Regions from separate parts of the Pseudoduganella sp. R-32 genome, predicted to be linked through region 3. Evidence: predicted binding sites of a transcription regulator. Region 3 holds the regulator's gene; each other region holds the start of a gene.
The links. Region 3 encodes HrcA, which represses chaperone genes, less so after heat shock. Its sites were predicted from a motif close to TTAGCACTCNNNNNNNNNGAGTGCTAA; they were not measured.
Positions count from the first base shown of each region.

Region 1: the regulator HrcA is predicted to act here: its motif matches at 2,501-2,527, upstream of groES (co-chaperone GroES).
Region 2: the regulator HrcA is predicted to act here: its motif matches at 2,592-2,618, upstream of rpoH (RNA polymerase sigma factor RpoH).

Region 1 is NZ_CP183987.1:5,718,162-5,722,764, reverse strand. It holds gene ACN9MU_RS26200 (PEP-CTERM sorting domain-containing protein) at 1-326, opposite strand, end outside; gene groL (chaperonin GroEL) at 491-2,137, opposite strand; gene groES (co-chaperone GroES) at 2,176-2,466, opposite strand; gene pepA (flocculation-associated PEP-CTERM protein PepA) at 2,714-3,526, opposite strand; gene ACN9MU_RS26180 (ThiF family adenylyltransferase) at 3,851-4,603, opposite strand, start outside.
Region 2 is NZ_CP183987.1:1,644,253-1,648,855, reverse strand. It holds gene ftsY (signal recognition particle-docking protein FtsY) at 1-894, shown strand, start outside; gene ACN9MU_RS07780 (cell division ATP-binding protein FtsE) at 904-1,563, shown strand; gene ftsX (permease-like cell division protein FtsX) at 1,560-2,474, shown strand; gene rpoH (RNA polymerase sigma factor RpoH) at 2,720-3,610, shown strand; gene ACN9MU_RS07765 (PEP-CTERM sorting domain-containing protein) at 3,803-4,378, shown strand; gene ACN9MU_RS07760 (hypothetical protein) at 4,517-4,603, shown strand, end outside.
Region 3 is NZ_CP183987.1:6,625,944-6,630,546, forward strand. It holds gene dapB (4-hydroxy-tetrahydrodipicolinate reductase) at 1-521, opposite strand, end outside; gene ACN9MU_RS30315 (outer membrane protein assembly factor BamE) at 538-1,065, opposite strand; gene fur (ferric iron uptake transcriptional regulator) at 1,172-1,600, shown strand; gene hrcA (heat-inducible transcriptional repressor HrcA) at 1,605-2,618, opposite strand; gene ACN9MU_RS30330 (HAD family hydrolase) at 2,623-3,318, opposite strand; gene ACN9MU_RS30335 (hypothetical protein) at 3,455-4,066, shown strand; gene ACN9MU_RS30340 (hypothetical protein) at 4,079-4,603, shown strand, end outside.

The DNA of each region.
Region 1 (4,603 bases), 910 kb from region 3:
GCGGCCGATGTGTGTTCGCGCGGGGCGTAGTAGAAAGACAGGTTGTACCTGCCGCCGGCGACGGTGTCGATGGTCTGGCTGATCCAGCTATTGACCGAGGAATCCAGTTCCAGGAAGTTGCCGCCGTCCTGGGCCGTACCGGCCACGTTATTGCGCACTTCAACGCCTTTTGAGCCGACGCTCCATCCGTCCAGCGCGGACTTGATGGTCCAGGAACCAGCGGCGACGCCGTTCTTTTCAAAGCTGCCATTGGTGATCAATTCCATCGGGCCCGCATAGGCGGTGCCTGCGACGGCAAACAGGAGGGCGGTCAGAAGTTTCTTCATATTGTCGAAATTAAATGAAGGTTGCGTAAAAGTTATTGTGATTGTAGCACGGTTATTTGCCGGCTTCTTTTTGCGCATAGGGGAAATGATGTATCTCAATGAAGAAAAAGCCTGCAAGGCGCAAACCTTGCAGGCTTTTTAGTCAGCTGTGAGGCTGTCGGCGATTACATCATGCCGTCCATGCCACCCATGCCGCCCATACCGCCCATGCCACCCATGCCGCCGGCTGGCTTGTCTTCTACGACTTCGGCAACCATGCAGTCGGTGGTCAGCATCAGGCCAGCGATGGAGGCTGCGTTCTGCAGAGCGGAACGGGTTACCTTGGCTGGGTCCAGCACGCCCATTTCAACCATGTCGCCGTAGGTGCCGTTGGCAGCGTTGTAGCCGTAGTTGCCGGTGCCGGCTTGGACGGCGTTCACAACCACCGAAGCTTCTTCGCCGGCGTTGGTGACGATCATGCGCAGTGGCTCTTCCATGGCGCGCAGCACGATCTTGATGCCGGCGTCCTGGTCGGCGTTGTCGCCTTTCACGTTCAGCGAAGCGCGGGCACGCAGCAGGGCTACGCCGCCGCCTGGCACAATGCCTTCTTCCACAGCTGCGCGGGTTGCGTGCAGTGCGTCTTCAACGCGGGCCTTCTTCTCTTTCATCTCGACTTCGGTGGCTGCGCCAACCTTGATCACGGCAACGCCGCCGGCCAGCTTGGCCACGCGCTCTTGCAGTTTTTCGCGGTCGTAGTCGGAGGTCGCGCCTTCGATCTGGGTGCGGATCTGTGCCACGCGGCCTTCGATGGCCGAAGCTTCGCCTGCGCCGTCGATGACGATGGTGTTTTCCTTGCCCACTTCGATGCGCTTGGCTTGGCCCAGTTCTGCCAGGGTGGCTTTTTCCAGGGTCAGGCCGACTTCTTCAGCCACTACCTGGCCGCCGGTCAGGATGGCGATGTCTTCCAGCATGGCCTTGCGACGGTCGCCGAAGCCAGGAGCTTTCACTGCGCAGGTCTTCAGGATGCCGCGGATGTTGTTGACCACCAGGGTCGCCAGTGCTTCGCCTTCGATGTCTTCAGCGATGATCAGCAGTGGACGGCCGGCTTTTGCTACTTGCTCCAGTACTGGCAGCAGGTCGCGGATGTTGGAGATCTTCTTGTCGCACAGCAGGACGAATGGGTTCTCCAGGACGGCAACTTGCTTTTCCTGGTTGTTGATGAAGTATGGGGACAGGTAGCCGCGGTCGAACTGCATGCCTTCCACGATGTCCAGCTCGTCGTGCAGGGACTTGCCGTCTTCAACGGTGATGACGCCTTCCTTGCCCACTTTTTCCATCGCTTCGGAGATGCGCTCGCCGATCGATGCGTCGGAGTTGGCGGAGATCGCGCCAACCTGGGCGATTTCCTTGGAGGTGGTGCATGGCTTGGAGATGGACTTCAGCTGTTCGACGGTGGCAGCAACTGCCTTGTCGATGCCGCGCTTCAGGTCCATCGGGTTCATGCCGGCGGCAACGTATTTCATGCCTTCGCGGACGATGGCCTGGGCCAGCACGGTTGCGGTGGTGGTACCGTCACCGGCGTTGTCGGAGGTCTTGGAAGCGACTTCCTTGACCATCTGCGCGCCCATGTTCATCAGCTTGTCTTTCAGTTCGATCTCTTTGGCGACCGAAACGCCGTCCTTGGTGACGGTTGGGGCGCCGAAGGAGCGCTCCAGCACCACGTTGCGGCCTTTCGGGCCCAGGGTGACTTTCACTGCGTTGGCGAGGATGTTCACGCCTTCGACCATCTTGGAACGTGCGGAATCGCCGAAAATGACTTCTTTAGCTGCCATGTTTGTTTCTCCTGAATTCTGTATCTAGGGGGCTGTGATTACTTCTGTACCACGGCCATGATGTCTTCTTCGCGCATTACCAGCAGTTCCTGGCCGTCTACCTTGACGGCTTGGCCGGCGTATTTGCCGAACAGAACGCGGTCGCCCACTTTCACTTCCAGAGCACGCACGGTGCCGTTGTCAGCAACTTTGCCGTTGCCAACTGCCAGCACTTCACCCTGGTCCGGCTTTTCAGCGGCTGCATCAGGGATGATCAGGCCGGACGCGGTCTTGGTTTCCTGGTCCAGGCGTTTGACGATGACGCGGTCATGCAAAGGGCGAAGGTTCATACAAAACTCCTTTTACTCGGTTTATTGACAGTTGTTAGCACTCTCGGCTAACGAGTGCCAACAATTATAGGGACGACACTTTCCCTTTTCAAGGGAATTTCTTTGCGCTTGGTCAAGCGTTGAATTGATATCAATCATGCCAGAGATGCAACGGCATGGCGCGCGAGTGGCGGGGAGGGGGTAAAGCGGGGCAGTTATAAAAGAAAAATGGGACCGTCGCCGGTCCCATCATGGTCACGCACGCAGATCAATGCTGTTTGCGGCGATGCACGCCGGCCATGCCGAGCAGGCCGATGCCGAGCAACCCCAGCACGCCCGGTTCAGGGACGGGGGCGACAAAATCGAGGATACCGCCTTCCTGCGTGATGGCAATGTCGAGGGCGTTGGTGCAATCCACGGTATCGCAATCGACGCCTTGCGTGGTGTTGTTGAATGCTGCGAACGAGGCAGTGTAGAACGGATCCGGGTCGAAGAAGTAGGCTTTGCCTTCCGCAGTCAGGAACCAGCTCATGGTGACGTTCTGGAACACGCCGCCGAGGTTGTCGATGCCGCCTACGCCATTGTAGGCAAAGTCGGACCAGGCCAGCTGGGTCTGGGCGCCGGCAAAGTTAATGGACGGATCGGTTCCGACCACGGCCTGGTTATAGGTGTTGTCGTTGCCGACGTCGGCCCACAGCTGCAGCGACAGCGCGGTCGGGGTGCAGGAAACGCCCGGGCCAAGAATGCCGCTGCAAGAGAAGTCCTGGTGGAACGTGGCATACAAGCCATAGTCGAAGTTGACGCGGGTATCCGTAGTCGACACGTTGTTCGAATTCAGCGAAAAGCCGCTGAACACGATGTAGCCGTTGGACACGTAATTGTTGCCCACGCCGGTATAGGCCACGCGCGCGGACGACACGCCGTTGATGGCGTCGGCGGTGAAGATGTTGCCGGCAGGTGCCAGTCCCGTTGGGTCCACCTGGAAGGAGGGTGCAGCGGCAGCGCTGCCAGTTGCCAGAGCGCCAAACGCTAGCAGCATGCTGGCGGCCAGGCCGCGAACGCTAGGTGTGAGAATCTTCATTACATTTCTCCGTTGAGAGGATAAAGCACCAGTTTTGGGATGACTGAGCATTAAATTTGTTCAGGTCATGATCTTTATCAAAGCAATACATATGCCACATTTAAAATGCGGCCGAAAAACAAAAACTTAGTATTAACTTTCAAACCATGTTGTTTGCGCTGCGCGGCCTGCTCTGTAAAATATTCCGACATGTAGCTTCTCAAGATTAAGTAGCAAATTCAATGACTTGGATGATATATTTGGTGAGCATTCGCATGTTTTGATATTTTGTGTGACTTTTTATGCCGCGCTCGGCGTGAGTATTAATTTAAAATTAAACTGCATTTATTTCGACTGCGCGGCAAGCATTGCCGAGAATTTGCGCTTGGCTAACTGAATTGCTAGCCAGTTCAGGGGATGGCTATTGCCGCCCGGTCGCCAGGTGTAGACGAATTTGTCGCGATAGGCGTCGTACTGGAAGCCATGCGGTGCGGCCAGGATCTTGCCGCGCTTGAGCATCATCTTGACGGCCTGGGTGGCGGCCACGCCCGAGCAAAGCTGGCAAGCCATCGAGGTCGAGGCGCCGCGCCGCTCCGCCAGGTTGATACCGCCCGGCACCAGGTAGCTGCGATGCAGGGCGGCCGGCGCTAGGCCGACCAGGAAGCGGATTGCCATGTCCAGCTCCGGCAGGTCGCCCCAGCCGAAGTACTCTTCGAAGGTCGTCCCGCCCGGCACGAAGTTCAGGCCCGCCACGCTCATGCCCAGCGGCGCCGCGCAAGTGGCCGGCACGCCCAGCGCCTCGCACATGGCATAGGTCTGCTTGCGCGCCTCGAAGGCGAAGAAGTCGAGCCCGTCGACATACACGTCCGCCCCCTGCAGGAAATCGCGCAGGTTGCCCTGGTTGACGCCCTGCGGAAAGGTGCGGATCTTGACTTCGGGGTTGATGTCGCGCGCCATGCGCGCCATCACCTCCACCTTGGGCTGGCCCAGCGTCGACATGAAGGCGCCGGCCTGGCGGTTGAAGTTGGGGATGTCGAAGGTGTCGAAGTCGGCCAGGTGGAAGGCGCCCACGCCCATGCGCGCCAAGGCCAGCAAATG
Region 2 (4,603 bases), 1.9 Mb from region 3:
CAAGGCTGGATGAGCCGCCTGAAGGCTGGCTTGTCGAAGACCTCCGCCAACCTGTCCATCCTGTTCGTCGGCGCCAAGATCGACGAAGACCTGTATGACGAGCTGGAAGCGGCGCTGCTGATGTCCGATGCCGGCGTCGAAGCCACCCAATACCTGCTTGACGCGCTCAAGCGCAAAGTCAAGGAAGAGAAGCTGCTGGACGCCGCCCAGGTCAAGGAGGCGCTCAAGCAGCTGATGACCAGCCTGCTCCAGCCGCTGCAAAAGCCATTCGAACTGGGCCGCCACCAGCCGCTGGTGATGATGATTTCCGGCGTCAACGGCGCCGGCAAGACCACCACCATCGGCAAGCTGGCCAAGCATATGCAAGCCCACGGCCAATCGGTACTGTTGGCTGCCGGCGACACTTTCCGTGCCGCAGCGCGCGAACAGCTGATGGTGTGGGGCCAACGCAACAATGTGACCGTGATTTCCCAGGAATCGGGCGACCCGGCGGCCGTGTCCTTCGACGCGGTGCAGTCCGGCAAGGCGCGCGGCACCAACGTCGTGATGATCGACACGGCCGGCCGCCTGCCGACCCAGCTCCACCTGATGGAAGAGCTGAAGAAGGTCAAGCGAGTGATCGGCAAAGGCATGGAAGGGGCGCCGCACGAAACCCTGCTGGTCATCGACGGCAATACCGGCCAGAATGCCCTGGCCCAGGTGAAGGCTTTCGACGATGCGCTGCAATTGTCGGGCTTGATCATTACCAAGCTCGACGGCACTGCGAAAGGCGGCATCCTGGCCGCCATCGCCCGCGTACGCCCGGTTCCGGTGTACTTCATCGGCATCGGCGAAAAGATTGAAGACCTGCAGCCGTTCAATGCGGCTGAATTTGTTGAAGCACTGCTCGCATAAGCGGCCTACATGATCGAATTCCAGCACGTCAGCAAACAGTATTCTCCCGACGGTGTCGCGCTGCGCGACATTTCCTTCACCATTGCCAAGGGCGAGCTGGTCTACCTTGCCGGCCCTTCCGGCGCCGGCAAGTCGACCCTGCTGAAGATGATTGCCGCCATGGAGCGCCCGACCTCGGGCAAGGTGCTGGTGAACGGCCAGGACATCGGCGCCCTGAAGCGCGCCGGCATTCCCTTCCTGCGCCGCAACCTGGGCCTGATCTTCCAGGAGCAACGCCTGCTGAACGACCGTTCGGTGCTGGCCAATGTCATGATGCCGCTGCTGGTGACCGGTTCGCCGCGCGCCGCCGCCGAGCAGCGTGCCCGGGCCGCCCTCGACAAGGTAGGCTTGCTGGACCGCGCCGACGGCCAGCCGCTGGCCCTGTCCGGCGGCGAGCAGCAGCGCGTGTCGATCGCACGCGCCATCGTCAACCGCCCGCAAATCATCCTGGCCGACGAGCCGACCGCCAACCTGGACCGCGCCAGCGCCAACCGGGTGATCGATGCGCTGCATGCCTTCCACTCGGTCGGCGTGACTTGCCTGATTTCCTCGCACGATGAACAGATCCTGGACGCCGCGGCACGCGTGATCCATCTCGAACGTGGCGAACTGATGAGGGAAGCCGCATGAGCACCTGGCTGCGCCACCACCTGTTCGCCCTCGGCTCTGCACTGGTGCACGTGCGCCGGGCGCCAGGTTCTTTCCTGTTCAATATCCTGGTGGTCGCGATTGCGCTGGCCCTGCCCTTCATGGGCGTGACCTTGCTCGACAATGTACGGCCGATGTCGGAGCAGATGGCGGTCGAGCCTGAACTCAGCGTCTTCATCAAGGCCGACACGCCGCGCGAACAGGCCACCGGGCTGGCCTCCTCGCTGCGCAACATTGCACCGACGGCCAAGATCATCTTCACTTCGCGCGAAAAAGCGCTGGAACAGCTCAATGCCAAGAGCGGCTTGTCCGACGTGGTCGCCACCCTGGGCGAGAATCCGCTGCCGGACAGCTACGTGGTGAAGCTGAACGCCTTCCAGGACGCGGCCGAAGGCAGCAAGATCGACAGCATCGCCGACCAGATGCGCGCCCTGCCGGGCGTGGAATCGGTGCAAGTCGATTCGGCCTGGGTAAAACGGCTGGCTGCCCTGCTGGGCGTGCTGCGCCTGGCCCTGCTCCTGCTGGCCGCCACGCTGGCCACAGTGGTGGTGGCGGTAGTGTTCAATACCATACGCCTGCAAGTGATGACCCAGCGCGAAGAAATCCTGGTGTCCAAGCTGATCGGCGCCAGCGACAGTTTCATCCACCGCCCCTTCTATTACACCGGCGCCCTGCTCGGCCTGTGTGCCGGCGGCGTGGCCCTGGGCGGCGTGGCGCTGGCCCTGCAGCCCCTCAACCGGGCCATTGCAGAGTTTGCAAGACTGTATGCCTCCGAATTCCAGCTGGCTCCGCTCGATCCCCTGGGCACGGCCGGCCTGCTGGCCCTGTCCGCCGGCCTCGGCCTGATCGGCGCCCTGCTCTGCGTCCAGCGTCATCTTTCCAGGCTAAATTGAAAGTGCGTACCCGCACGGAGCCGCGCCCCTGCCCGCCTTATCCTGACTTTGATCCAACGCAAGGAATAGCGCTTTGCCGATAGTGTTTTTGCTATCAGAGCCATAAAATCCCAGCAATTGGCACTCACCAAGGGAGAGTGCTAATATATGTTCAGAACGGCATGATAGAGGTTAAGAATCATTTAAGTTCTGTCGTGCATGCTGGTAACTCTGAAAAGCATTCCCTTCAAGCGAGGATAGACAAGATGACCGCAACAAACGCACTGGTACCTGCCGGCAGCAACGCGCTGACCCTTGGCTTCAGCGGGAGCCTGGGCAACCTGGACGCTTATATCTCGGCTGTCAATCGCCTGCCCATGCTGACCCATGAGGAAGAAGTGGCGCTGGGCAAGAGCCTGAAGGAAAAGAACGATATCAAGGCCGCGGAAACGCTGGTGACTTCTCACCTGCGCCTGGTGGTGTCGATCGCGCGCGGCTACCTGGGCTATGGCCTGCCGCACGGCGACCTGATCCAGGAAGGCAATATCGGCCTGATGAAGGCAGTCAAGCGCTTCGACCCCGACCAGGGCGTGCGCCTGGTGTCCTATGCCATGCACTGGATCAAGGCTGAAATCCACGAATACATCTTGAAGAACTGGCGCCTGGTCAAAGTGGCCACCACCAAGGCCCAGCGCAAGCTGTTCTTCAACCTGCGCAGCCACAAGCAGGGGCTCGACGCCATGTCGCCGGCGCAAATCGACGAACTGGCCAAGACCCTGGACGTGAGGCGCGAGGACGTGATCGAGATGGAAACCCGCCTGAGCGGCCGTGACATCGCGCTGGAAGCGCCGTCCGACGACGAAGACGACAAGTTCTCGCCCATCGCCTACCTGTCCTCCGACAATATGGAGCCGACCAAGGTGCTGGAAGCGGAACAGGTGGTGCGCCTGCAGTCCGAAGGCCTGGAAACCGCCCTGTCCAAGCTCGACGCCCGTTCGCGCCGCATCGTCGAGGCACGCTGGCTGGCCAACGACGATGGTTCGGGCGCCACGCTGCATACGCTGGCGGAAGAGTTCGGCGTGTCGGCCGAGCGCATCCGCCAGATCGAAGCGGCTGCGCTGAAGAAAATGAAGGGTGCGCTGGCCGCCTACATGTAAGCCTGCACCCTCCGGCAAAAGCACCGATTCCGCAAGGGTCGGTGCTTTTTTACTTTTGGGCAAGCTTCTTAATGTCGGGAATTTTTACATTCCACATCGCAACTATCGCTAAGCCCTTGATATGGCTGAGTTTGAATTCCTGGCATAGCGATTGCTTAGTAACTCTCAAGCACACTCACTGAGGAGTTACCCATGTTCAAGAAGCTTGCATTGACCGCAATTTGCGCCCTGACAGCCAGCTTGGCCGTTGCAGGCCCGACCAAAGACGGACAAACCTACGGCAATCCACTGGCATTGACGGTTGATTCGGTAATCAGTGCTGGCTGGAATCCTGACGGTGAATCGGTTTGGACCTTTGCCGACTGGATTCACGTAAAAGACCTGGAGGTCCTGTACGTGACGGTGAGCGTCGACACCACCTTCGACTTTGGCATTACGCCGCCAAATGGCGGCAGCGTCCAGGATTTCGACTTCGACCTCTTCCTCGACAACGTTGGGGTGGCCAAGACCCTCCCCAAGCCCAGCAGCTATTCCGCTTACTGGGACGAAGTTTCCCTGACGGCGGGCGTCGTCCACACCTTCAAGCTCAATTCGCTGAACGTGCACGACAACAATACCAATGTCGAATTCAAAGTCATGGCCAACAGCGCCAATGCGCCGACCGACCCGGGCCTTCCCCCGCAAGAGGTTCCGGAACCCGCTTCCTTGGCACTGCTTGGCGTCGGCCTGATGGGCTTGGGGGTAGCCCGCCGCCGCCGCACACAATAAGTTGTGAAAACCAACTATAAAAACTGGCGCCCTCCGGGGCGCTTTTTTTTCGGCACGACCATACTGTTGAGTGGACTCAACAGTGCAACACGATAGTTTGTAATTTGCTAAGCTGTTCCCAGGCCAGAGGAGAACATCATGCAAGCTAGACTGATCTGTCTGGGCATGGCGGGCCTGGTCCTCGCCATTGCCGCCGCCTGCGGCTCGACCCGCAGCACTGCCGAG
Region 3 (4,603 bases):
ACCTCGCCCATTTTCAGCGCGGTGCCGGACGGCGCATCGACCTTGTGGCGGTGGTGCGCCTCGATGATCTCGATGTCGTAGCCCAGGTCGAACTGCTTGGCGGCGAACTCCAGCAGCTTCAGCGTCACGTTGACGCCCACGCTCATGTTCGGCGCGAACACGATCGCGGTCTTTTGCGCCGCTGCCGCGATGGCCGCCTTGCCCGCTTCATCGAAGCCGGTGGTGCCGATCACCATCTTCACGCCATGCTCGGCGCAGTAGGCCAGGTGGGCCAGGGTCCCTTCCGGGCGGGTGAAGTCGATCAGCACGTCGGCGCCGGCCAGACCGGCGGCCAGGTCGGCGGTGATGGCCACGCCGGCCGGCTGGCCGGTAAAGGCAGCGGCATCGCTGCCCAGGGCCGGCGCGCCTTCGCGGTCCAGCGCGCCGGACAGGCGTGCCTCGGGCGCCTTCTGCACCGCCTCGATCAACATATGGCCCATGCGGCCGCTGGCGCCGGCGATGGCGATATTCAGTTGCGTCATCTCGCTGTTTCCTCGGTTATTGCTTGGTGCCCGATTCCTGGCCGCCCGGCAGCGGCGCCTTGCCCGGCGCCAGGTTGCCCTTGGCATCCTCGGACTTCTTGAATTCCTTGATCGGGCCGGCGATGCGCGCGATGTATTCCTGTTCGGTCGGCAGGTCGCCGCCCTCGAAGCTGGCCACCTTGTCCTCCTGGTCGAAGAACACCACCACCGTGCTGGTGGTCAGCTCGCCATTGCCCTTGGCCAGGCGGAACGGGTAGTCCCAGCGCTTGCCGTGGAAGGCATCGGCCATCAGCGGCGTGCCGAGCAGGAACTTGACCTGGTCCTTCGTCATGCCGTTCTTGAGCTGGGCCAGCATCTCCTTCGACACGAAATTGCCCTGCTGGATATCGGGGCGGTAGGGCGAGAAGAACCACAGGAATTTCTGCGTCTTGGTGATCTGGGTGGTCTGGGCCCCCTGCGAGGCTTCCACCGGGGCCACGGTGGCTGGCTTGCTGGCGCAGGCAGCCAACAGGGCGGCAGCCAGCAGCGGAGTGCTACGTTGCAACAAAGACAGCGGGGTCAAACGCATATTATGCATACCTCAATTCCGTGAGCAGAAGTGCCTAAAACGCTATATCATAAAGCACTTCCCGCAACTGACGTTAGCAAACATGAGTAACAGCCCTACCGACCTGAAGGCCTCCGGCCTGAAGGCTACCCTGCCGCGCCTGAAGATCCTCGATATTTTCCAGAGCAGCCCCGTGCGCCACCTGACGGCGGAAGACGTGTACAAGCTGCTGCTGGCCGAAAACATGGACGTCGGCCTGGCCACGGTGTACCGCGTGCTGACCCAGTTCGAACAGGCCGGCTTGCTCAACCGCAACCATTTCGAAAGCGGCAAGGCGATTTTCGAGCTCAACGAAGGCTCGCACCACGACCACCTGGTCTGCCTCGATTGCGGCCGGGTGGAAGAATTCGTCGACGAAGAGATTGAAAAGCGCCAGCAAAGCATCGCCGCCGAGCGCGGCTTCAAGATCGCCGAACACGCGCTGGCCATCTACGGCAGCTGCACCAAGGTCAACTGCCCGCACAAGCATTGATTTTTCAGTGGTTGCTCAGCGCGTTCGACAGCAGCCGCGACGTGATATCGACAATCGGGATCACTCGCTCGTACGCCATGCGGGTCGGCCCGATCACCCCCAGCGTCCCCACGATCTTGCCGTTGGCCTCATAGGGCGCGGTGACCACGCTCATTTCATCCATCGGCACCAGCTGCGATTCGCCGCCGATGAAGATCTGCACGCCGGAGGCCTTGGACGACACGTCCAATAGCTGCATCAGCCCGGTCTTTTGCTCGAACAGGTCGAACATCGCGCGCAGCGAGCTCATGTTCGAGGACAGGTCGGCCACCGACAGCAGGTTGCGCTCGCCGGCGATCACCATGTCTTCCGATTCGGCCATGGCCTCGCTGCCCGCCTCCACCGCCGCCTGCATCAGGCGCCCCATATCGTCGCGCAACTGGCGCAGCTCATGCTGCAGGCGCCCGCGCACGTCCTCGAACGACAGCCCGGAATAGTGCTGGTTGATGAAATTGGCCGACTGCTGCAACTGGGCCGGCGTGTAATCGACGTCGGTCAGCAGGATGCGGTTTTGCACGTCGCCGCCGGGTGAAACAATCACCAGCAGCACCCGCTTTTCGCCCAGGCGCAGGAATTCGATCTGCTGGAACACCGACTCGTGGCGCGGCGCCAGCACCACGCCGGCAAACTGGGTCAGCGACGACAGCATCTGGGCCGCATTGGCAATCAGCTTTTGCGGCTGCGGCGAGGCCGCGCGCAGGCTGGCCTGCACCGCGCTTTCATCGATGTGCTGCACCGTCAGCAGGGTGTCGACAAAGATGCGGTAGCCGCGCGGGGTCGGCACCCGTCCCGCCGAAGTATGCGGGCTGGCCACATAGCCCTGCTCTTCCAGGTCGGCCATGATGTTGCGGATGGTGGCCGGCGACAGCTCCAGCCCGGAGATCTTGGACAGGGCGCGCGAGCCCACCGGCTGGCCGTCGGCGATGTAACGCTCAACCAGGGCTTTGAGCAGGGTTTGGGCACGGATATCGAGATGCATAGGCCTATTCTGCCAACTGTTGTTCCAGCCACGCAAGCAATTCATCGAGCGTGGCGCAAATCGCGTCCGGCTGCGGCGCACCGTCCGGCAGGCCGGCGCCGTGCCGGTTCATCCACACCGCGCGCAAGCCGGCCGCCTGCGCCCCCGCCACGTCCAGCGCCAGGTCGTCGCCCACGTACACCGCATCGTGCGGCGCCACGCCCAGCGCCTGGCAGGCCGCGCGGAAGATGTCCGGCGCCGGCTTGGCCGCGCCGAAACGAGCCGCCGCCAGCGATACCTCGAAATGGTGGGCCAGGCCGATCACTTCCAGGTCGGCATTGCCATTGGAAATCGTGCCCAGCTGCACATGCTGGCGCAGCTTGAGCAAGCCCGGCAGTACATCGTCATACGGCGTGACTGCATTGCGCGCGGCAAAGAAGTGCGCCATCGCGCCCTCGACATGGGCCGCGTCCTCGCCGGCCGCGGCAAAGGCCGCGTGCAAGCTGGCGCGGCGCAGCTGGCCCAGGTCGATCAGCAGTTCCGGCTGGGCCGCCGCCAGTTCGGCACGGTGCGCGCGCAAGGCATCGATCGACCATTGCGCCGCCACCCTGGGCGCATGAGCCGCCAGCCAGGCGTGCAGCGTCAGCTCCGCTTCAGCGATGACGGGCGCGATCGGCCACAGGGTGTCGTCCAGGTCGAACAGGATGGCTTTCGGCTTCATGGGCGCATTGTACCGCGCCGCGGTTGCAAGCTGTTACAAGGGAAAAGCTGGCCAAATCGGCTATGGATGGTGCAAATGCACTAAAATAGGCGCCGATTTGACCGCGCGACGCGCGCAACCGACTGGAGAAAGTGGAATGAAGAGTAAGTATCTGTCTGCCGCCGCCGCGCTGCTGTGCGTCGCCGGACTGGCCGCCTGCGGCGGCAAGGGCAATGGCAGCATCGCCCTGGTAGTCCAGGTCCTCGGACTGGACCGCGGCGACCTGGTGCTGCAGAACAATGGCGGCGACGACCTGACCATCACCACCGCTGGCAACGGCAGTTATTCCTTCAAGACGCTGATGGCTCCGGACTCCCAGTTCAATGTGAGCATCAAGAGCGTGCCGGCCAACGTCAGCTGCAAGCTGGCCAACAACACCGGCAAGATCAACTACTACACCTACAACCAGACCGTCGTGACCTGCACCCCCGACCCGTACCCGCTGGGCGGCACGGTCAGCGGCCTGGCCGGCAGCGGCCTGGTGCTGGCCAACGGGGCCCAGACCGTGAACGTGGCCGCCAACGGCAGCTGGCAGTTCGCCACCCCGATCGGCAACGGCAGCGTGTATGGGGTCACCGTGCTGAACCAACCGACCAACCCCAGCCAGAAATGCACGGTCGCCGGTGGCACCAACGGCAACGGTACCGGCAAAATCGAGCCAAGTAAGGATATCAATTTCAACTTGATCGTGACTGTTACCTGCAACTAAGAAAGAGTCCAGATGAAAGCAAAATTCCTTGTCGCGGCCCTGCTGGCCGTCGCCCTGGCAGCCTGCGGCGGCAAAGCCAGTTTCACCATTGGCGGCACCATTTCCGGCCTGAACAACAGTGGCCTGAAGCTGAAAACCGCTGCCGGCGACACCGTCGAAGTGCCAGCTGGCGCCACCACCTTCAGCTTCCCCAACAGCATCAGCTACGGCACCGAATACAAGGTCGAGATCGTGCAGCAGCCGGCGCACATGACCTGTGACTTCCTGGGCGGCACCAATGTCGGTTCGGCTGGCCACACCACCTCGATCAACATCCAGATCAGTTGCGTCCAGAACGCCTACGCCGTCACCGGCACCGTGGAACGCTTGACCACTGGCGACTTGACGCTGGTCAACGGTAGTTCGAGCATTGTGGTCGCCAAGGGCGCCACCACCTTCGCCCTGCCCAACCTGCTCCCGGTCGGCACCGCCTACGGCATCAGCGTCCTGACCCAGCCGCCCGGCCTGAAGTGCGAAGTCCTCAACGGTAGCGGCGTA